Regions from separate parts of the Niastella sp. sgz303648 genome, predicted to be linked through region 1. Evidence: riboswitches for the same ligand, from Rfam matches in the RefSeq annotation. Region 1 holds a riboswitch; each other region holds the start of a gene.
The links. Region 1 has a riboswitch for thiamine pyrophosphate ahead of AC59IL_RS13675 (TonB-dependent receptor). Riboswitches for the same ligand answer to the same signal wherever they lie in the genome.
Positions count from the first base shown of each region.

Region 2: another riboswitch for thiamine pyrophosphate. It lies ahead of thiS (sulfur carrier protein ThiS); the one in region 1 lies ahead of AC59IL_RS13675 (TonB-dependent receptor).
Region 3: another riboswitch for thiamine pyrophosphate. It lies ahead of AC59IL_RS24325 (nucleotidyltransferase family protein); the one in region 1 lies ahead of AC59IL_RS13675 (TonB-dependent receptor).

Region 1 is NZ_JCAPSW010000004.1:242,216-249,379, reverse strand. Features, by position in the region: gene AC59IL_RS13690 (PASTA domain-containing protein) at 107-895, shown strand; gene AC59IL_RS13685 (rhodanese-like domain-containing protein) at 907-1,215, shown strand; gene AC59IL_RS13680 (PASTA domain-containing protein) at 1,406-2,197, shown strand; gene AC59IL_RS13675 (TonB-dependent receptor) at 2,278-4,704, opposite strand; TPP riboswitch at 4,765-4,869, opposite strand; gene AC59IL_RS13670 (head GIN domain-containing protein) at 4,971-5,687, shown strand; tRNA gene AC59IL_RS13665 (tRNA-Met) at 5,852-5,923, shown strand; gene era (GTPase Era) at 6,120-6,989, shown strand; gene der (ribosome biogenesis GTPase Der) at 7,008-7,164, shown strand, end outside.
Region 2 is NZ_JCAPSW010000001.1:1,125,984-1,133,147, forward strand. Features, by position in the region: gene AC59IL_RS03905 (thiazole synthase) at 1-156, opposite strand, end outside; gene AC59IL_RS03910 (thiamine phosphate synthase) at 255-881, opposite strand; gene AC59IL_RS03915 (hydroxymethylpyrimidine/phosphomethylpyrimidine kinase) at 932-1,720, opposite strand; gene AC59IL_RS03920 (thiamine phosphate synthase) at 1,772-2,392, opposite strand; gene thiC (phosphomethylpyrimidine synthase ThiC) at 2,478-4,361, opposite strand; gene thiS (sulfur carrier protein ThiS) at 4,542-4,745, opposite strand; TPP riboswitch at 4,808-4,901, opposite strand; gene AC59IL_RS03935 (hypothetical protein) at 4,965-5,579, opposite strand; gene AC59IL_RS03940 (LamG domain-containing protein) at 6,037-6,870, shown strand; gene AC59IL_RS03945 (hypothetical protein) at 7,040-7,164, shown strand, end outside.
Region 3 is NZ_JCAPSW010000008.1:385,489-392,652, forward strand. Features, by position in the region: gene AC59IL_RS24305 (glycoside hydrolase family 2 protein) at 1-135, shown strand, start outside; gene AC59IL_RS24310 (hypothetical protein) at 511-726, shown strand; gene AC59IL_RS24315 (hypothetical protein) at 1,038-1,337, shown strand; gene AC59IL_RS24320 (metallophosphoesterase family protein) at 1,363-2,103, opposite strand; gene AC59IL_RS24325 (nucleotidyltransferase family protein) at 2,108-2,863, opposite strand; TPP riboswitch at 3,083-3,183, opposite strand; gene AC59IL_RS24330 (NUDIX hydrolase) at 3,481-4,185, opposite strand; gene AC59IL_RS24335 (helix-turn-helix domain-containing protein) at 4,521-5,399, opposite strand; gene AC59IL_RS24340 (SusC/RagA family TonB-linked outer membrane protein) at 5,654-7,164, shown strand, end outside.

The DNA.
Region 1 (7,164 bases):
ATAAGCAAAACACCAACGCGGCAACATTGCCAATTGCTGATTGCCAGTTGCAAATTGATCAAAGACGATTCACGAAAACAAACCGATATTACCTGTGTTTAAATTCATGACAGGGAAACCCCTTTGGGTACACATACTAACAGGAATTGGCATTGTATTATTAGTGATAGTATTGTTTTTACAATCACTTCACTGGATTACGAGGCACGACAAAACCCTTATTATTCCTGCTGTAACCGGCAAAACGTATGCAGATGCAAAGCAACTGCTCGAAAGCAGAGGGTTTGAGGTAGAAATTCAGGATTCGATTTATAACGATACTGCGAAGCCTTTGTCGGTATTACGGCAGTTTCCCGATGCTGAAGCTGTGGTGAAAGTGAACCGCACAGTATATCTTACCATCAATAAAGCTATAGCACCTGTTATTGAAATGCCGAACCTCGAAGGCCTTAGTTTCAGAAGCGCTGCCATTGCATTAACACAATACAGTTTGAAATTAGGCGACACTTCGTACCGTACCGATTTTGCCAAGAACTCGGTGCTTGAGCAACAATTCAATGGAACGCGTATAAAAGCCGGTACAAAAATTCCGCAGGGAAGCGAAATTTCATTGATACTGGGCAGCGGATTGGGAATGGAAGATTTTAGTGTACCCGACCTGGTTGGGTTAACTTATAACGATGCAAAGGTTTTGTTAGAATCGAACGGATTGAATGTAGGAACAGTAATACCTAATATTGATCCGAATGCATATGTTGGAAGGCAAAGGCCCGAACATACAACACCCGACGGACGTATGAACCGCATTCGTCAGGGGCAATCGGTTGATCTTTGGCTACAGCCCGATAAACCGGTTAAACCCGAAACCGGCGAAGGGCAAAATGAAAACAATTAAATAAGTTTTTTATGCAAAATATAACTCCCGAAGAAGTAAAAGAACGTCTTGATAAAGGCGAACAACTAAACCTGGTAGATGTACGTGAACCGCATGAGCGGGCCGAATTTAATATCGGCGGAACCCTGGTTCCCCTGGGCAAAGTGCAAATGATGCAGGTAGATGAGCTGGAAAATCTGAAAAATGAAGAAGTGATTGTATATTGTCGTAGCGGCAACCGCAGCGGACAGGCAGCGATGATCCTTGAAACAATGGGTTTTAGCAATACCAAAAACCTGGCGGGCGGCATGCTGGCCTGGCAATCGAAGTTTGGAAAGTAGGCGAGTGGCAATGGGCAATAGGCATTAGTAAGAAGTAGGTGGGAAGCAGGGAAGTATGAAGTTGGCAAATTAATAGGTTAAATAGTAAACGGGTTGACAGAAACCAGGGCCTTTGCCGTTTCACGATTGCCGATTCACGTTGCACAAGTGAGATCTGTACCTGATTTTTTAAATTTAATCAATATCACCTGTGTTTAAATTCATTACCGGAAGACCACTTTGGGCGAATATCCTGCTGGGTATTGGCGTTCTGCTTGTATTGTTTTTTATTTTCTTTCAATCATTATCCTGGATTACCCGGCACGATAAAACGCTGGCTGTTCCTTCTGTAACCGGCAAATCGTTCGATGAAGCAAAGAAAATTTTAGAGGCGCAGGGATTTGAAGTAGAGATACAGGATACAGTCTTTAACGATACTGCAGCGCTTTTATCGGTTGTAAGGCAATTTCCCAATGCCGAATCAAAAGTGAAGATGAACCGTACGGTTTTTCTTACCATCAACCGCAATGCACCTCCTGATATTGAAATGCCTAAGCTGATAGATTTAAGTTTTAGAAGTGCTGTAGTTACATTGGAACAACGTGGGTTGAAACTGGAAGATACTGTTTATGTACAGGGATGGAAGGACATGGTGCTGGATCAGCAAATGAATGGCAAACCCATTAATGCCGGCACCAAAGTGCCCATGGGTAGCAAAATTGTGCTGGTGCTTGGAAGAGGTTCGGGCAAAGACGAATTTGATGTACCTGATTTATTTGGTCAAACGTTAAGTGAGGCAAAACAAATTCTTGAATCAAACGGATTAGCGTTGGGCGAACCCCGTGACGGCGACCCCAATGCATATGTATACCGGCAATCTCCTGAGCCTTTTACTCCAACCGGTAAAGTAAACAAAGTACGCCAGGGCCAGATTGTGGATCTGTGGGTGCAGGCGCAAAAGCCGGTTCGGCAACAGGCTGATAGTAGTGCGAGGGGATACTAAACGATAAAAAAGAAATAATAAAGAGGCCACGTTCAAATATAAACGTGGCCTCTCTTCATTTAATAAATAGATCATTCACCTCACAATTTCACATTCAACGCCACCATAAAATTTGTTCCTGCCATTGGGTAATAAAAATTTTCAGTGATCAGTGAGCCATATTGATAACTGTAAGTGTACCCGTTAGGTTGATATTTTTTGTTGAATACGTTGTTTACCTGCACAATAAACGCTGTTTCTTTAAAACCGGTATTACGAAGTGTATAACTGATGCGTGCATCCTGTACATAATATGGGTCAAGACTGCGCTGCCTGTTGGATGTGTTATCGAGGTACTGACGACTTACATATTTTGCTAACAGGCTGATGTCGAAATTAGAGAATGGGGTGATTGTTGCATTGCCTGATGCCACTACGTCGGGCGATAGTGCAATGCTTGTTGTGCCATGAGGCACTGCTTTCTGACCGCCGTTGTCGTAATCATCATAGTATTCGGTAAAGTTTTTAATGCGGTTACGGCTAAAGGTTGCATTGGCCGATACGCTTACCCAGGGTTCAAACCGTATACCACCCTGCAACTCGATACCCATGCGATAGCTGCCGGGTACGTTTGTGCGGGTATAATTGCCTACATCATTTATTTTACCGGTAAGTACCAGCTGATCTTTATACAACATGTAATAAGCGGTAACTCCCCAATTGTAATACCTGGTTTTCTCTTCTACACCCAGTTCAAAATCGTGCAGTTTTTCAGGTTTGGGTTGCTGGCTGATGCCTGCTTCAAAATCGTCGCGGTTGGGTTCTTTTTTACCCTGTGCATAAGATACATATACCTGGTAGCCATTCTTTGTATAGGCAAAACCTACTTTCGGATTAAAAAAGTTCCATGTATTACGCAGCAGCAATGATGGGTTATTTTTAAAGCCGCCTATATAATATAACACGCGCCTGAATTGCAGATCGGCAAAGCCCTGCAGATTTTCAACAAGCTGCACCTGGTATTTGGCATAGGCATTCACATCTGTTTTAAAAGCGTCGGTATTATACCACTGGTAATTGTTGGGTATTCCTCCCATGGCCGACCATATCACATTGCCATAATGTTTGCCATCATAACGATTCCATCCGCCGCCAACGATCAGTTGGTGACCATCATTGTTATAGTGAAGAGAAAAGATCTGTCCGTAAAAATAATTGTCGAGCCATTGCTGCTGCACCAGGTCTGTTGCATGGATCGTATCTGAACCGGTAACAAAATCATTCAGGCCGTATTCGCTATATGATCTTACCGGTTTATACTCTTCGTAATATCCTCTGCCGCGCGTTAAAAAGAAGGCTGTGTTAACAGCGAACTTTCCGTTGAAATCGTGGTTGATGAATAGCTGGTAGTGGTCCTGCTGGTAGTTATCGGTTTGATTGGGATAAGTAAAATAATTATACTTCCTGGGATCTGAATTGAAGAGGTTTACACTGTCTTGCTGAGTAAAATATAATGTACCCAGGTTGTTATAATAATGGTTTAACAGCGCTGTTTTATCGTTGCGCAATTTTGCCTCGGGTATTCCATTCCATGCCTGATAGGTTTTTTCATTGCCCGAAAACACATTTACGCGAACAGACGTGTTTTTATTTAACCAGGCGCCTGATAAAAAAAATGATTTCAGTTTACAAGGGTCCCGATCAATAAATCCATCGCTTGATATTTTTGAAAGACGTGCATCGATGGTAAAATGATCGTTGATCAAACCGCTGCCGGCTTTAACGGTGTGTTTCCAGGTATTGAAAGAACCGTAGGTATTATTCACTTCTGCATAAGGATTGGTATTCGTTTCATTGGTGCTTAAATTAATGGTGGCGCCAAATGCACCGGCCCCGTTGGTTGAAGTGCCAACGCCGCGCTGTACCTGAATGCTGTTTACCGAAGAACTGAAATCGGGCAGATCAACAAAATAAGTGCCCTGCGATTCAGCATCATTATAGGGAATGCCGTTAAGCGTTACGTTTATGCGGGTAGCATCGCTGCCGCGAATACGGATACCCGTGTAACCAACGCCGTTCCCGGCATCGGAATTTACCACAACCGAAGGCGTTTGGTTTAATAAAAATGGCAGATCCTGCCCCAGATTTTGTTTTTCAATATCTTTTTTATTGAGATTGGTTTTGGTGAAAGGCGCTTTTTCACCGGCGCGGGTAGCTTTTATTTCAACCGGTTGTAAAAACAAATTCAATTGCGTGAGTTTGATATCGATATTGCTGCCCGGTGAAACCGTTTGGCTGGCAGATTGATAACCTACAGATGTAATGAGAAGTTTATAGCTGCCCGGTTTAACTTTTTTAAATTCAAATAATCCTGCTTCATTGGTAAGGGAAGTTTGTCCGTTACTTAACTCAACAGTGGCCGAGGCAACAGGGGCAGCGGTAGACGCATCTGTTACTTTGCCATTAATCTGAGCAGCCAGCCATTGAGTAAGTAACAGTAAGCAAATCCCCAAAAACACTTTTTTCATTTGTATGTTGTTTTCTTTGAAAAAATGATTTGAGAGAAATGCCGCGATGGCGAAGTGTAGGCAATATGTTACTACCTTCCCTGCGCAGGCATTACCCTGATCAGGTTCTACGGGTATTATCTCAGCCATCCCGCCATCGGCGGAAGAGCACCCCGGGGAATCTGAAATTCTCTTTTTCAGAAAGAGAGCGCAAAGTTACGTACAAAAAAGTTTTAAGAATATTGTAACATATAGGCCTTCTTATTCGTCACACCCAAAAATGATGTATGCGTAAAACCCTAATAACGCCTATACTGCTCTTAATCAGTTACCTCGCTGTTACCCAGGAGAAGGTTATATACGACGCAAATGCCGAAAAGCGGAATGTGGGTGGATTTCAAAGTGTGAAAGTGTCTGATGGAATTGATTTATATATCGTTCAGTCAAACGACGAGGGTGTAGTTGTTAGTGCAACAGAAATCGCGCATCGCGATAAGATCAAAACCGTTGTAGAAAATGGTGAGTTAAAGATATATTTTGACCAAAGCTGGATGGGCTGGAACTGGAAAAACCGGAAATTAAAAGCCTATATTGCCATCAAATCGCTTAAAGGCATAAAGGCATCGGGTGGGGCCGATGTAATTGTGCAGGGCGTATTAAGCAGTGCCCAGTTATCGATGCATTTTTCGGGCGGCAGCGATTTTAATGGTAATGTTAAAGTAACTGATTTAACAATAGATCAAAGTGGCGGTTCAGATGTTCGTATCAAAGGCAGTGCGGTAAATGTAAAAGTACAGGCCAGTGGCGGCAGTGATTTTAAAGGATACGATTTAACGGCTGATTATGCCATTTTGCAGGCCAGTGGCGGCAGCGATGCCGAGTTAACGGTAACCAAAGAAATAGCCGCAGAAGCAAGCGGCGGCAGTGATGTGCGCTACAAAGGAAATCCTGTAATTAAATATAGTTCGGCAAGCGGGGGAGGAAGTGTGGCGAAGAGGGGATAGGACTTAAAAGTTATAACGGATTAAAATATAATTTTCAAAAAGATCAATTGTATTTGGGTGGAAATATATAAACCCTTAACTTTGCACCCCACATCAGAAACAGAGGATTAGGATTGGAAGATGGATGTGGAAAATAAGAAAGAGTAAACTAAAAAATATTATATCGCGAAGTAGAGCAGCGGTAGCTCGTCGGGCTCATAACCCGAAGGTCGGAGGTTCGATCCCTCCCTTCGCAACAGACAAAAGGGCTCTTAGGAGCCTTTTTTCATTTTCAATATGTTATTTATTTGTGATGTAAAGCAGTGGTGGTTAAGGATTTTATCCGGCACCAAACCTGAATGAAAGGTTAATCCTTTTTTTACGTCAACCAGTATGGCCTCGCCAACGGCGGGGCTGTTTAATTTTATACCTTTGCAAAGTTTTTAAACAGTTATGAAAGCAGGTTTTGTTAGCATATTTGGCAGGCCCAATGCGGGTAAAAGCACTTTGCTGAATGCCCTGATGGGCGAAAAGCTGGCTATTGTGTCGCCTAAAGTGCAAACAACCCGGCATCGCATTAAGGGAATTGTAACAGAACCTGATTATCAGATCATTTTTTCCGACACTCCCGGCATCATTGAGCCCAAATATAAACTGCAGGAAAAAATGATGATGGCCGTAAAGCAGGCCCTTGAAGATACTGATGTAGCCCTGCTATTGGTTGATATTAATGAAAACCACGAGGAGGTAAACGCTATATTTGAATCGCTTCATTTGAAAGTGCCCGCTGTTATTGTTATTAATAAGCTTGATGAAGCGAAGGCGGCGAAAAAAGAAGAGGTATTTGCATTTTTCGGTTCAAAGCCATATTGCAAAGAATTGGTGGGTATTTCGGCCCTGAAAAAATCGGGCATTAACGATCTTCTCAATACAATTCTGAAATTTTTACCCGAGAATCCTCCTTTTTTTGAAGGAGATGAAATGACCGACCTGCCTACCCGCTTTTTTTGTGCAGAAATGATACGTGAGAAAATATTTTATTTGTACCAGGAAGAAATACCCTATCATACAACGGTTATAGTTAATGAATTTAAAGAGAAATCGACCCTGGTTAAAATTGCTGCTGACATTATAGTAAACCGCGAGTCGCAGAAAGGGATTTTACTGGGTGAAGGTGGTAAAATGATCCGGCAACTGGGTACAGATGCCAGAAAGGATATTGAACAGTTTCTCGAACAAAAGGTATTTCTGGAACTGTTTGTTAAAGTGCGGCCTAAGTGGCGCGATAATGAGTTCATGTTAAAAGAATACGGCTATCACTAATAATTTTTGAGCAACGTTATGGCAGGTTATACAGTAGCAATTGTTGGACGACCCAATGTAGGGAAAAGTACTTTTTTTAATCGTTTGCTTGAGCAACGCAAAGCAATAGTGGATGATGTCAGCGGTGTTACCCGCGATCGCCAGTATGGTGTAGCCGATTGGAATGGTAAATCGT
Region 2 (7,164 bases), on a different contig from region 1:
GTCGTTCGGATTGTTCATATCAACCCGCTTTAATGCAACGGTAATCAGCTCAGAACCCGAAGCAAGCAGCGCATCCTCCATGACCGGTGCAGAACTGAATTTTCCGGTACCGGTGAATAAACGCGAGGTAAATGTTTTATCGGCAATTGTTAGCATATGTATCAATTTCGTGAATGGTGAATGAATTGTTACCAGTTACCGGTTTCCGGTTCCCGGTAACTGACAACAGGTAACCGGCAACCTGATTTCAGTACTTAAACCAATCCACACCCTTTAAACTTTTCAATGATTTCCTTTTTATTATCAGCATTGGTAATAGCTCCGGAAATGGCTATGCTGTGTATGCCCGTAGCGAACAAGCCGGGCACATCTTCGGGCAATATGCCGCCGATGGCCACAATGGGCAATTGAATATTTGCAGCCCTAACCTTATCCATTATTCGCTGAAAGCCTTCGAGCCCCAAAACCGGACTTAATTTTTCTTTGGTGGTGGTAAAGCGATACGGCCCCAGTCCGATGTAGTCAACTCCCTCATCGGCTCTTTGCTGAATATGTTCAAATGTATTGGCGGTTCCGCCTACAATCATTTGCTTACCGGTTATTGAACGAACTGCGGCAACAGGCATATCGTCGAGCCCCACATGAATGCCCCAGGCGCCTACCTCTTTAGCCACATGCGGATAATCGTTGATGACCAGTTTGGCTTCATAATGATCGCACAATGCTTTAACAGCGGTTGCCTGTTGAATCACTTCTGCTTCTGACTGGTTCTTTATACGTAACTGTACCAGCCGGCAACCAGCCTCGAGTACTTCGCGAACAGCCGTAGTGTGTGTTTTTGTTTTTGTTTGTTGTGAAATATAATAAAGTCTGTCTAACATATTTTTCAATTATTTAAAAAAAGCCCTTGTTTCAGGTTAGCAGTAATCAGTCAGGAGCTTGCTTCGTCAACAGCCAAGTGCCTATTGTCTACTGCATGATAGCCCAACAGCGACGTATTACTGTTTAAAAACGATTCAACATATTGTTTGGCCAATGTACAGGCCTGTTGCAAAGAATTTCCCTGTGCCAGCCGGGCTGTTACAGCGGCCGACAATACACAGCCGGAACCATGCTTGGGATACACATTTTCAACACCGGCCGGAATAACTGTACTGCCTGCCTGTTCAAATAATGTATCGGTTCCGCGTGCATCGGGCCGGTGCCCGCCTTTTAATAAAACGGCGCAAAACAACGGTTTGTCTTTTTTTATCAATGCCGAATTGGTTATGGTCTGCAATCGCTGCAGCTCATCGTAATTGGGTGTTACCAGATCGATCGATGCGAGTATTGCTTCGAGGCTATGAAAAACATCCGGTGCATGAAACTCGTATCCGGCGCTTGCTTTTAACACCGGGTCCCACACAATGCGTATAGCGGGATGGTGTTGTTTCAAAAACCGTATTACTTCAAGCATGGTGTCGGGCGATTCAACAATACCTACTTTACAGGCAGCTATTGAAAATTTTCGCACCAGTGGTCGAAGTTGTTCAATGATCTGTTCGGCGCTTAACCAGTGTACATTAAAAAATTCATTATCGGTTTGAACCGTCCAGGCAGCACAAACGCCAAAACCGTACACGTCATGCTGTTCAAATGTTTTGCAATCGGCCAACACACCTGCCCCGCCGCTTGGGTCGAAGCCGGCAATGGATAATACGTATGGTCGTGGTGTTTGCATAAATCACTCCCGCAAAAGGCGCTAAAAAGTTTATTTCGTTTTTTAGGCGGTTTAAGTTAATGACAAAATGCGCCACTTCATTTTTAATAATCTAAATGTTTGCACAGCTCTCTCTGGTTTAGTCCACAAGGCACCCAATACTGCAGCCCCATCAAAATTCATAGCGATTACTTTACTGATATTCTCTGCATTGATTCCGCCCAATGCAATAACGGGTACCGTTTTATATCCATCATGCACAAAAAAGTCTTTATCCGTTATACCGTTATAGTTTTCTTTCGAAATGCTGTTGAATACAGGTCCAAAGAAAGCATAGGAAAAAATTGAGGGCAAACTGCGCAGTGCATCAATACTATGAACCGACGTGCTTAGCCTGTATCCTTTTTTGATGAAGGCGTGCAAAGTGGTGCATCCTTCATCAAAAGCATTTTCCCTTGCCAGTTCGGTAAAATGCAACCGTTGTATATCGAACTCACCGGCCAGTTGATGGCAGCTGTGTAAGGCGATGCGGTTATGGTATTCGGAAGGTATATCATGCAGCAACTGCCGGATATCATTTTCCAATGCATCCGGTTTACGCAGGTGAAAGCACTCCAGCCCTTCTTTGAAAAGCTGTTCTATGATCTGTGCTTCCCCCGCAATCATCTCATGATATGATATAACTATTAACATTCTACTTCATACTTCCTGTGCCTATAATATAGCCGTGCCACGGTTCTGTTGCGCTGACTGGGTAACCGTGGCACGGTTCCATAACTTACAGATACAATTCGCTCCCCTTTGCAGCAAATTCCTTTGCCTTTTCCTCCATACCTTTTTGCAACGCATCTGTTTCCTGCAACCCTTTTTCTTCCGCATACTGTCGAACATCCTGTGTTATTTTCATTGAACAGAAGTTGGGTCCGCACATAGAACAGAAGTGAGCAACTTTGGCGCCATCGGCAGGCAGGGTTTCATCATGAAACTCTCTGGCTGTATCTGGGTCGAGCGACAGGTTAAACTGATCTTCCCAGCGAAATTCGAAACGCGCTTTGCTCAGGGCATTATCACGGTACTGGGCACCCGGGTGTCCTTTGGCCAGATCGGCCGCATGGGCAGCGATCTTATAGGTGATCACACCGTCTTTCACATCTTTTTTATTGGGCAAACCCAAATGTTCTTTGGGTGTTACGTAGCATAACATGGCAGTACCAAACCAGCCGATCATGGCCGCGCCAATGGCCGATGTAATATGATCATAGCCCGGTGCAATGTCGGTAGTGAGTGGGCCGAGTGTATAAAAAGGTGCTTCCCCGCAATGTTGTAATTGTTTATCCATGTTCTCTTTGATCATGTGCATGGGCACGTGGCCGGGCCCTTCGATCATGGTTTGCACATCGTGCTTCCAGGCTATTTTTGTTAGCTCGCCCAATGTTTCCAGTTCGGCAAACTGGGCGGCGTCATTGGCATCGGCAATGCTTCCGGGGCGTAAGCCATCGCCCAATGAAAAGGCCACATCATAGGCTTTCATGATCTCGCATATTTCTTCAAAATGCGTATATAAAAAGCTTTCTTTATGATGCGCGAGGCACCACTTGGCCATGATTGAGCCGCCGCGGCTTACAATACCGGTAACCCGGCGGGCTGTTAAAGGAATATAACGTAACAGCACACCTGCATGTATGGTGAAATAGTCTACACCCTGTTCAGCCTGTTCTATCAGCGTATCCCTGAATAATTCCCAGGTCAGTTCTTCAGCTTTACCGTTCACTTTTTCCAATGCCTGGTAAATAGGCACCGTACCAATGGGCACAGGCGAATTGCGCAGGATCCATTCTCTTGTTTCATGTATGTTTTTACCGGTCGACAGGTCCATAATGGTATCGGCGCCCCAGCGGGTTGCCCATACTGCTTTCTCCACTTCTTCTTCAATGCTCGATGTAACTACCGAGTTGCCGATGTTGGCGTTTATCTTCACCAGAAAATTGCGCCCGATGATCATGGGCTCACTTTCGGGGTGATTGATATTACAGGGAATAATGGCGCGGCCTGCTGCAACTTCTTGTCGAACAAATTCGGGCGTAATGATATTTTTGGGTGTATTGGCGCCAAAACTATGACCGGTATGTTGTTGTGCAAGCGTGGCATAACTTCCGTTCAATTGCTCTTTTAGCAAATCATAGCGTTGGTTTTCGCGAATGGCGATGTATTCCATTTCAGGAGTAATGATGCCTTTTCGGGCATAATGCATCTGGCTTACATTGTAGCCGCTTTTTGCACGCAACGGGTTGCGAATATGCGCAAACCTGAAGGCTGATAATTTTTCATCTTTCAACCGTTCAAGGCCATACGAAGACGACACCTGCTGCAGTTGTTCGGTATCGCCACGATCGGCTATCCATTTTTCACGAAGGGCAGGCAATCCTCTTTTAACATCGATGGCAATATTAGGATCGGTATACGCACCACTGGTATCGTACACCGTAACCGGTGTATTTTTTTCGGTAGCGCCGCCCTTGCCATGCAGAGCGGTATCGTTCAGCGATATTTCACGCATGGCAACAGCAATATCATGCAATTGCCCTTTTACATATATTTTCCGCGAAGCCGGGAACGGATCGCAGGTTATTTTGTTTTGAGAAGGAATTGATTCTTTTTTCATATCGTATATGATATTTTTAAGTGAATAGTGAATGGGCAGCAGGCAATAGGAAATACCCGAACTTAATAGCTGTGCCTTGAACCTTGCACCATGTACCTTGTTCCTTGTGCCTTGTACCCTGCAACCGGTAACCTGTTACAGGTATCCGGCAACCGGTATCCGGTAACTGGCAACAGGCAGCTATCCGCCCTGGGTAGCCCTGATCAGCATTACCTTATCGGCCGGGCGTAACATATATGTAGGCCACTCGTTACCCGGAATAACCGTTTGATCAACCGCCACAGCAAGCCCGGCCACAGGAATGTTAAGTACTTCTGTGAGCAGTTGCTGCAACGAACATTGATCTGGTATGTCTTTGGATTGCTGGTTGATGACGATGTTCATGCTGACAATTTTTACTTCAGGAATGAACACGCAAACAAAGGAGAATAAAGAGAAAGAAATAAAGAGAGCCTTTCACTTTTCCCTTCGGCAGTATGAACTGCATCAGGTTCAAAGGGTATTATCTCAGTCCGCTTATGGACACCCCTAAAGCATCGTAAAGGTATTGAAAAAATAGAATTATCAAATTTTTTCTGAAAGACCTTACAGATTGTTCGTAGTTCAATACCACTTTGTAATAACAATATCAACGCCCAGTTTCACAAAAAAGTCAGCTAATTTTTGTCCTTTATAACAGCACCAGTTGCTGCCCAAATTAACCTTTGAAGGTGAAGCTGAAATCTCTGTGTAGTCCATCAGATTTTCATATTGCGTAAAACAAATCACACTGTATTCAAAAATTTGAGCGTTTTTATTTATAAACAGAATTGCATTTGAAGGCTCTGTCATATTTCCTTCGTTCACCTGATTGCTTTTCCCCCTTTGATTTGCAATTGAAATCAAAGAATCTATATCATTTTTTGTCAGCTCATATTTTTTTGTAAACCTGGATGTATCAATGTTTTTGCCAATTTTTGGAATTAATGAAACCGAGTCCCAACTAAAAATATCTGGTTTGCCCTGAACTGCAACAGCTTTGAATTTAACTATCAGAATCCGATAAGCTTTATTAAAAGGATAAGTTTGCCGGGTAACTTTTGTTTTTGGGTTGGTATTAATGTAACAATTGTTATTTGAATTCGTTTGTGCAGACATTGTTACAAAAATCAGATTGGCAAGTATGAATAGAATTGACCGCATTTTCTTAATAAGATGCTGCCAGGCGGCTATTTCCATATATAGCCGCCAGTTAAAATCAATTACCAACCGGTTCTGCTACAGCGGGGGGCTGGTTGATTTTCTTTGCTGGTGGCATTCAAACCTGTCATATCTTCTTTCAACAAGCCATTGTTTTTAATTTGTAAAACACTGAAACGAAAAACGATAACATATGTACTACTTATCAGGTGTACAAATGACACTTTTCTTGCTGCTGGAAAGTTGTGGCTTTGTATTTTCTATTATCTTAGGATGATCGAATGGGTTATTTGTGCCTGTTACCGGCTATCAGTTTTCGGTTGCTGGTTGATCAGTTAACTGGTTTACAAGTTGACAAGTTAACCAGTTAACAAGGTTTACAAGTTAATAAGAGCAGAGCGCCTTGCCGTTTGCCGTTTCACGTTTGCCGTTTTACGTTTCACGATTACCGATTGACCATTCACCATTGCCCAAACGATTCACCAAAATAAACCATATGAAGAAAATCAAACCTTGCCTGGTGTTATGTACACTGGTATTACTGTTTACCCAATGTAAAAAATCTGTCACTGATGCTTCCGCTGTTTCTGCAACCAGCAGAACGGCCAGTGAAGAAGCATTTGAAACCGTGATCAGCAATTCTTTCAGCAGCTACGCCACTTTCGAAAGCTACTGGAATTACCTGTACCCCTGGGGGTCAGACCACAACGGAACCGCCCGTATGTATGGCAGTTCAACCGATCACAACCACATTTATCTCGATGCATCGGGCGTGTTGCACATTAAAGCCGCCCGCATTACGTGGGACGAAGGCACGAGCAGTTCAACACCGCATCTGCCCATTCACTATCATTCAGGCGCCATCAATGCCAAATTTCAGGTGCTTGTAAATGATCAGTTCCCCAATTATGAGATCAAAGGCGATTTTCAGGTGCCTTCCGTAACAGGCTCCTGGCCTGCATTCTGGCTTACCGGTGTAAACAGCTGGCCGCCCGAAAGTGATATTATGGAGTTCAAAGGCAATAGTAATGTCTGGCAGAACACCTTCCGCACATCGAGCGATGTTACCTCAACCATCACCAATGTATCATCGCCCGGAAGCTGGCATAATTACCGCATCTGGATGACTAAAACATCGGCCACCGATGTACAGATACATTATTATGTCGATGGTGTATGGAAAGCCGTTCATACCGCCAACTTTGTGGGCAAACCCATGTATATTATTATCAATATGCAAATGGAAGGATCGAGCGGTTCGCCCGGACCCACTTCCGACACTTACATGGCAGTAAAGAATTTATACGTTGGAAGAACGAGAGCTTTCTAATAGTAAGGAAGTCTCAAAAACTGAAAGTCCGAAAGAAAAAACCTGTTGGTTTATCTTCCGGGCTTTCTGTTTAAAACTAAAACCATTTGCTAAATGTAAAACACTATTCTTGCAATACAAAAGTACCTACAGCTGGTAGTGATGCTTATGATAATCAGCAGTTGCACACATGACTATTGTCAAGCGCCCCCCTGATAATTACCTGTTTTTTTATCGTTTAAGCTACTATCTTTGCGAGAAATCAGTTGAATTGCAAAAATGGTGGACGATAGTGTTTTTGATAGGCTTACTGGG
Region 3 (7,164 bases), on a different contig from region 1:
TTCCGTTCGCCCCGCCGTAATAACCAGGTGTACCAGGAAGGTTGGAATAACAAAGGCCTTATAGATCAGAAAGGAAGAAAGAAAAAGGCATTTGCTGTATTGAAGGCATATTATGATGAAAAGAAAGATCAGTAAGGCATTAGTGTATAACAATAAAAAATATATCTCTTTAAATGTTGATCAGACATTAATGAGGTTCATTTTGGCATGGTTATTTCACACAAATCATTGGTTATAACCTCTCCCGTTTGCGCCCTTTACAATTTTGATCCCGATATTCCTTTAAAATATCTATTCGTATACTGCTGCTTTTCCTTAACAGGTTAAGATTGCATTATCTCCCTTATTGTTTCCGTATGTTTTTGTATTGCCCGTTCAATGGCCGGATTAGGTGACCGGTTGCATTGCTATGAGCGCAATGATCTGTTTACGCATTTATCATTCGAATAAATGTTTTGGCCTGTGCATACCATACTTACCGCATTCTGACGGTTCAAAAACCTGCTAACTATGAAATACACCATGCTATTAAAAAAAGTAATAAGAGAAGTGATTGGTCTTATTACGATCGTACTCTTTATTTATACCTGCACAAAAATAAGATCAGTTGCAGTGCATCGAAAGGTCAGTGGTCACGAAACCATCAGCGCATTTATAAAGCCACAAACTTTATTACATGTGCCTATGAGGCCGATATTAACGCCGGCTATCAGGTTATCTGAATGATGGTTTATATAATTTAGGCTAAGGGAAGGCACACGGGATGTCCGCAGTTGGAATAGCAACTCTCCAACCATGCCTGATGTAGAAAGGTGGTTCCGAAAAGGGGCCATCTTTTCTTTTTATAACTATTATCGATAAATGGTTCATGGAGCAGGTAGTGCGTTTCTGCAGCCGATCATAATGGGTATATTTCTGCCCGCCCGCTGCTTTATTAATTAACAGATTGTCATATAAAAATGGTACGATCTTTTGGGTATAATTAGTTGTGATTAATTATTAACGAAGGAAATGAATGAGTTATGGAAAACGAACCGATGCGTACGACAATTGATCATTCGATCATTCATGAGTGGACAAGAGCAAGGCATGGCTTGCCTGTTTTGCTGAATATGCATACGCTCACACCTAACAAAGAAAAAATAGCCATTGCTTTTGGCGGTTTATGGCAGAATGATAATGTTGAGCACATTTCATGGCAGGAATGGTTCTTTGTATTTGAAGAAGAAAAACTGGCATTTAAATACCATAAGGCTGAACCTTTGTATGAACTGATAGAAAGGGATAAAGCGCAGAACGCAAGGCAGATAGAATTTCAAAACAGTGATGCTGACTGAATTTGAACGTTTTGCCTCTTTTCTTTCAGACTTCATAAATGAAGAATGGGGTATTGTATCCTGCATTGAACAGCACATGAGCTGCCACATTAAAAACTTTTACACCTCCGGCCGCTTCTCCCTGAAAAGTACCAATGTGTGCATGACCATGAAATGCTGCAATTACATGTCGGCGGCTTAATGGTTCGGCCAGTCGCGAACAGCCCAGGAATGGAAAAATCGCCTCAGGCTCTCCGATCACTGTATCTACTATTGGGGCATAATGCAGCAAAGCGATCTTCTTTATATTTTCATGTTCCTTATCGAGCCGTGCCAGGGCGCGGTCTAAATGCAGCGCTTCATTTACGCCTTCCTGCACAAATGCTTTCATGGCTTCTTCACCAAACATCGAAAGCATATAGTTGTCGAAACCTCCGCCAAAGCCTTTAACGCCGGCGATGCCAATACCGTCAATTACATAAGTTTCACCATCGAGTATGTGAACGCGGTCGCTCTGTAAAGTTTGGCGAATGAGTTTATGCCGGCCTTTTTCATAGTCGTGATTACCTAACACAGCTATTACAGGAATGGTGCATAATTTTAATTCTTCGCACAAAACCTTTGCTTCGGCCTCATCGCCGGTATCGGTTAAATCACCGCCTATCAGCAATACATCGGCCTGCCGGGAAAGTTCTTTAAACGGATCTGCCCATTTGCCTTTATCTGTTTCACGCATATGGATATCGGCTATTGCAGCAATGCGTACTTTTTTTGATTCGCTTGTCATAACATTAAACCGATTTAAGAGTTAAGGCTTTATAATTCCATTCCTTAATATCAATGCCATATTGTGTTTGATCGAGTAAGGGGCCGCGGCAAACTTTTTCTACAGCTGCCGGTAATTTATATTGATCGTGTGCCCGGCTCATCAGTTCATCAAAAAGCCATTTGGGAATGATTTGGTGAAAGTCGGCCGGATAAACAAACTGAAAAAGTAACAATTGTGCCAGTAACACCTGCCAGTGCTGGTCCATACGGCTGAATAATCTTTTCCAGTCGAGCTGCCGGCCATATTTCAAAAGAGTATGGTTTATATCAGCGCCATCAAAACGTTCACGGTTTTGAACATAGCATTTACACCATATCAGTTCCTCGGCCGGCAACAGGTATGTGTCAACGCCTTCGAATGTTGTTTTGGTAGCATGTTCATGCCAGCTGTCATCAACCAAACAAATATTATTCGGCGAACTGAATATTACATCGATATAATATTCCCCATCAAATATTTTACCAAGCCACCGTATATCAGTAACCTCTGTACGATATCCTTTTTCAGCAAATAACGATAGTATTTTACTGTATGCATCATATTTACAAAAAACATCAAGGTCTTTGGTGTCGCGGTAAATGCCGGTATAGTGAAACATAGCAAAGGCGCCACCGAGCATATAAGGGGTGCCGCTGTTATTCAATAATGAAAGTGCTTCGCGATAAAACGTACCGCGCTCACGCGGTACTTCCTGTTGTTGTTTATTGGTGTCATTCATAATAACTTATAAATACAAGCACATGCCAGCTGGTTGCTATAAGTTTTAATTGAAATAATGGTTGTTGAAGGCAGGAGTGGTGATATTTTTCTACACAAGTGGCCACTGATGTAAGAAATTCGAAGCCATTACATAAGTATCGGTGGCAATGCAGCGAGGGGTCTTCCATAAAAACTGTGGCATCCCTATAAAAAAGAGATTCCGGTTTTGAAACCGGAATCCCCGTTTGTTCCTCATCCCTACGCTGGCATTATCCAGGTCAGGTTGTATGAGTGTAATCTCAGATTCCGCCGAAAGCGGAACCACCCCGTGAGAAACATCTGCTAATAATAGTATAATAATTATGCCCAAAAAACGGCTTTTTGTTATCGATTCATTGTAAAGCAATTATGTGAAAAAGGAAAAATATACTCCCGTAAAATGATGAATGTATGGAAATAATTTCCTCGCTCTGTTGCCCAAAATCTGAAAGAAGGCGAAAGGCAATAGACAATAGGCAATAGACAATAGGCAATAGGCAACAGGTAACTGGTATCCGGCACCTGGCAACAAAAAAACCGGTAATTCCCTTTATGCGGAAAAACCGGGTTTCTGCAACCGGCAACGAAAAACCTGTATTACTTCAGGTTATCGGGGTTGGGTATAAAGTTTAAAAAGGAATGAAATGCCGAATCGTACCGGCGCTTGTCGAGTTTGTAATAAAAGGCGCCTTTTTTGGAGCCTTCTTTTTCTTTTTCCTTTTGTTTTATAAGTAGTTTGGTCGAAAGTATCTTCCGGGTAAAATTCCGTTTGTCCAGCACCGTTTCATATACACCTGTATACAGATTGTACAGTTGGGGCAGAGTGAATTTTTCGGGCAATAATTCAAATAAAATAGGATGGAAAGCGGCTTTATAGCGTAATTTTTCCTGCGCCATTTTTACCATTTTACTATGGTCGAAAATGAGCTTCGGTATTTTTTTCAATGAAAACCATTCGGCATGATAGTCGTCGCTCAGTTGCTTTTCGTATTTATGAATGTCGATAAGCGCAAAATGGGCAACAGAGATGGTGCGTTCGACAGGATCACGGTCAGGCTGGCCAAATGCGAACAATTGTTCGATGTACACATTTTTTAATCCTGTTAGTTGTTTTAAAACGCGGGTCCCTGCTTCTTCAAAATCCTCATCGGGCTGAACAAAGCCACCCATCAAACTCCATTTCCCCTTTTCAGGTTCAAAACTGCGTTGAATCAGTAAAAGCTTTAATTCATGACCGTCAAAACCAAAGATGATTGAGTCTACAGCAACCAGCATACGTTTTTGCCTGGAATAATGTTTCATATGAAAGTAAATCGCTCCATTTAAACTATAAAAAATATTCTATAGTGGAAAACGGATAGAAATTTTGGGTTAAAGTAATAAGAAAAACTGAAACTTAAGTAGTTACCTGATGAAGATCGGTATTTTTTTTTAAACGTACCACATAAAAATGTTCAAGGCACAAGGCTCAAGGCACAGGGAACAAGCCATAAGGGGCAGGTAAGTATGAAGGAAAGACTTTGGGGATGCAGACCCGGCAGGGCTGGCCGGGGCATAAAGGTGGCCGGCTATGGGCCTGGCTTTCAGCAGGATGACGGTCAATAACGGCAACGGCCTGGTTTAACGCTAAGGGCCTGTTATATAAATATCCGTGTTCCTGAAAAGCTTTCACGGAAATCCTTAGGGGTACAACCTTTTTTCTTTTTGAAAATGCGGTTGAAGTTGGAGATATTATTGAATCCGCAATGGTATGCAATTTCGGCTATGGATTGCGTTGTGTCGATCAGCATGCGGGATGCATGCCCGAGGCGTATTTCGGTAAGACTGTCGATAAACGTATTGCCGGTGCGCTGTTTAAAAAAACGGCTAAAGGCGGCATCCGACATATTGGCCAGCCGGGCAACTTCGTTTAGGGTTATGGGTTTGTCGAAGCTATGGTTCATGTATTCCAGCGTTTTTTCAATTCGCCGGCTGTTATAAGTGAATTGTTCTGTATTGTTAAAGGATGCATCCGACAAAATGCGCATATTTCGTGAAATAGATAGGTCGTGTAGTATTGACATTAATTCCAGCACTGAATCAAAACCCTGTTTCTGGTTCAGTTCTATTATGCGCGGAGCCAGCTGCTGGGTTGTTTCTTTTGAAAATAAGATGCCGCGTAACGATTTTTCGAGCATGGTGCGAATAAAGCTCAGCTGGTTGCGGCGAAGGAACCGTTCATCGAACAGATCTTTATGAAACTGAATGGTGATCTCGCGTATTTCGCCGCTTTTACAATTGTGGGTAAACCAGGCGTGTTGCAAATTTGAGCCTACCAATACCAGTTCCAGCTCGTCGATTTCTTCTATGTGATCGCCCACAACACGTTTGGCGCCTTTGGCGTTCTGAATAAAATTCAATTCAAATTCCTCATGATAATGCAGTGGGAAGTCGAATTTCGATTTAACACGTGAAAAAAGTGTAAAGCAATCATTCTGCGTAAGGGGGGTGATTTCCCTGAGTAAGTTGTTTTTCATACAGCGGCAGTTAATAGCAAAATCGTTTAATTAGTATTGTAAAGATGATCAAAATTATACAATTCAAGGTATGATTTGTATCATATTTATATCATGACAATGAAATTACTCAAAACCCGCTACAGTCAAAGGTTTTAGCTGAATTTATTATTTTATATATGTTCTACAAAACGAAAAAACATTAAAATATGTCAATAAAGTATTATATGGTTATCAATATTGAGTGATAAATTTGACAATAAATTGATTGCTGTATGAGAAAAAAAGTATTCTACCGGGTACTGCTATGCACATTGTGGGTACTCGCGTTAACATCCTCTTCCAATGCCCAAACCAAAACACTTGTGGGGGTCATTACAGACCATCTCGGTCTTCCTCTTGAAAAAGCTACTGTAAAAGCAAAAGGCGAAAAAGCTTCGACCATTACAGACCTGAATGGCCGGTTTCATCTTGTGGTTCCTGAAAATGTAAAAGCCCTGGTGATAAGTTATGCAGGCATATCGCCCCAGGAAATTTCCGTTGAAGGAAAAACAACGCTTGCTATAACTATCAATCTCGCTGAAAGCAAATTGAATGAGGTGGTTGTAATTGGTTATGGAACTGCCAAACGAAGCGATGTGTCGTCGGCGGTTTCTTCGGTTAAAGCCAAAGACCTTAAAGATATGCCTGTAACAGGCATCGATCAGGCGTTGCAGGGCAAAGTAGCCGGTGTAACGATACAAAATAATAGTGGTCAACCCGGCGGCGGCGTTTCGGTAAATGTGCGTGGTATTACTTCTATCAACAGCAATGATCCGTTGGTGGTGATAGATGGGGTACCTTTTACAAGCAATACAAGAAATAATACCGGATATGCGGGTTTAGGCGGTTCAAACGGTCAAACCGGTAACAGCGTACTGGCTTCTATAAATCCCGGTGATATTGAATCAATAGATGTGTTGAAAGATGCGTCGGCCCAGGCCATTTATGGTTCACTGGCTGCGAATGGCGTAATTATGATCACTACCAAAAAAGGTAAAAATGGTGAAGGCAAAATAAATTATGACATGTATTATGGTCAGCAACAGGTGCAAAAGAAATTAGATCTTATGAACCTGCAACAGTTTGCCCAATACCAGAATGAAGTAGCCCCGCTGATTGGCCTTACCCCATCACCGGAGTTTAAGGATCCTTCTGTATTGGGTTCCGGTACCGACTGGCAGGAGGCTATGTTTCAGCACGGCCAGGTTCAAAACCACATGTTGAGCTTCTCAGGTGGAAAAGATAAAACCAGCTATTATTTATCGTTCAACTATTTCAATCAGAAAGGTATTTTGATCGGTTCTGATTTTAAAAGATATACCACCCGCTTTAACCTCGATCACCAGTTAAAGAACTGGTTTAAAATAGGCTTCAGCACCAATGCAACAAGAAGTGTTCAGAATGTAACCCTGGCCGATGCGGCTGAAGGAACTATTTGGTGGGGTGCTGTTCAAAGTCCGCTGATACCTGTTAAAAACCTCGATGGCACCTGGGGCGGCGGAACTACTGTAGGCGGTTTTCAATACAGCCAGGATAACCCGATTGCCAGAAGTAATTACAGGGGTAATACATCTACCAACTGGAACGTATTTGGCAATTCATACGGAGAAGTTCAATTAAGAAAAGACCTTACTTTCAGAACCGAATTATCTTATTCACTCAATTTAAATGATAACATTGCTTTTCAGAAATCCGGTGCTATCGGGCCCACCCAGTTACAAAGCCAGCTGTTCGATAACAGGGG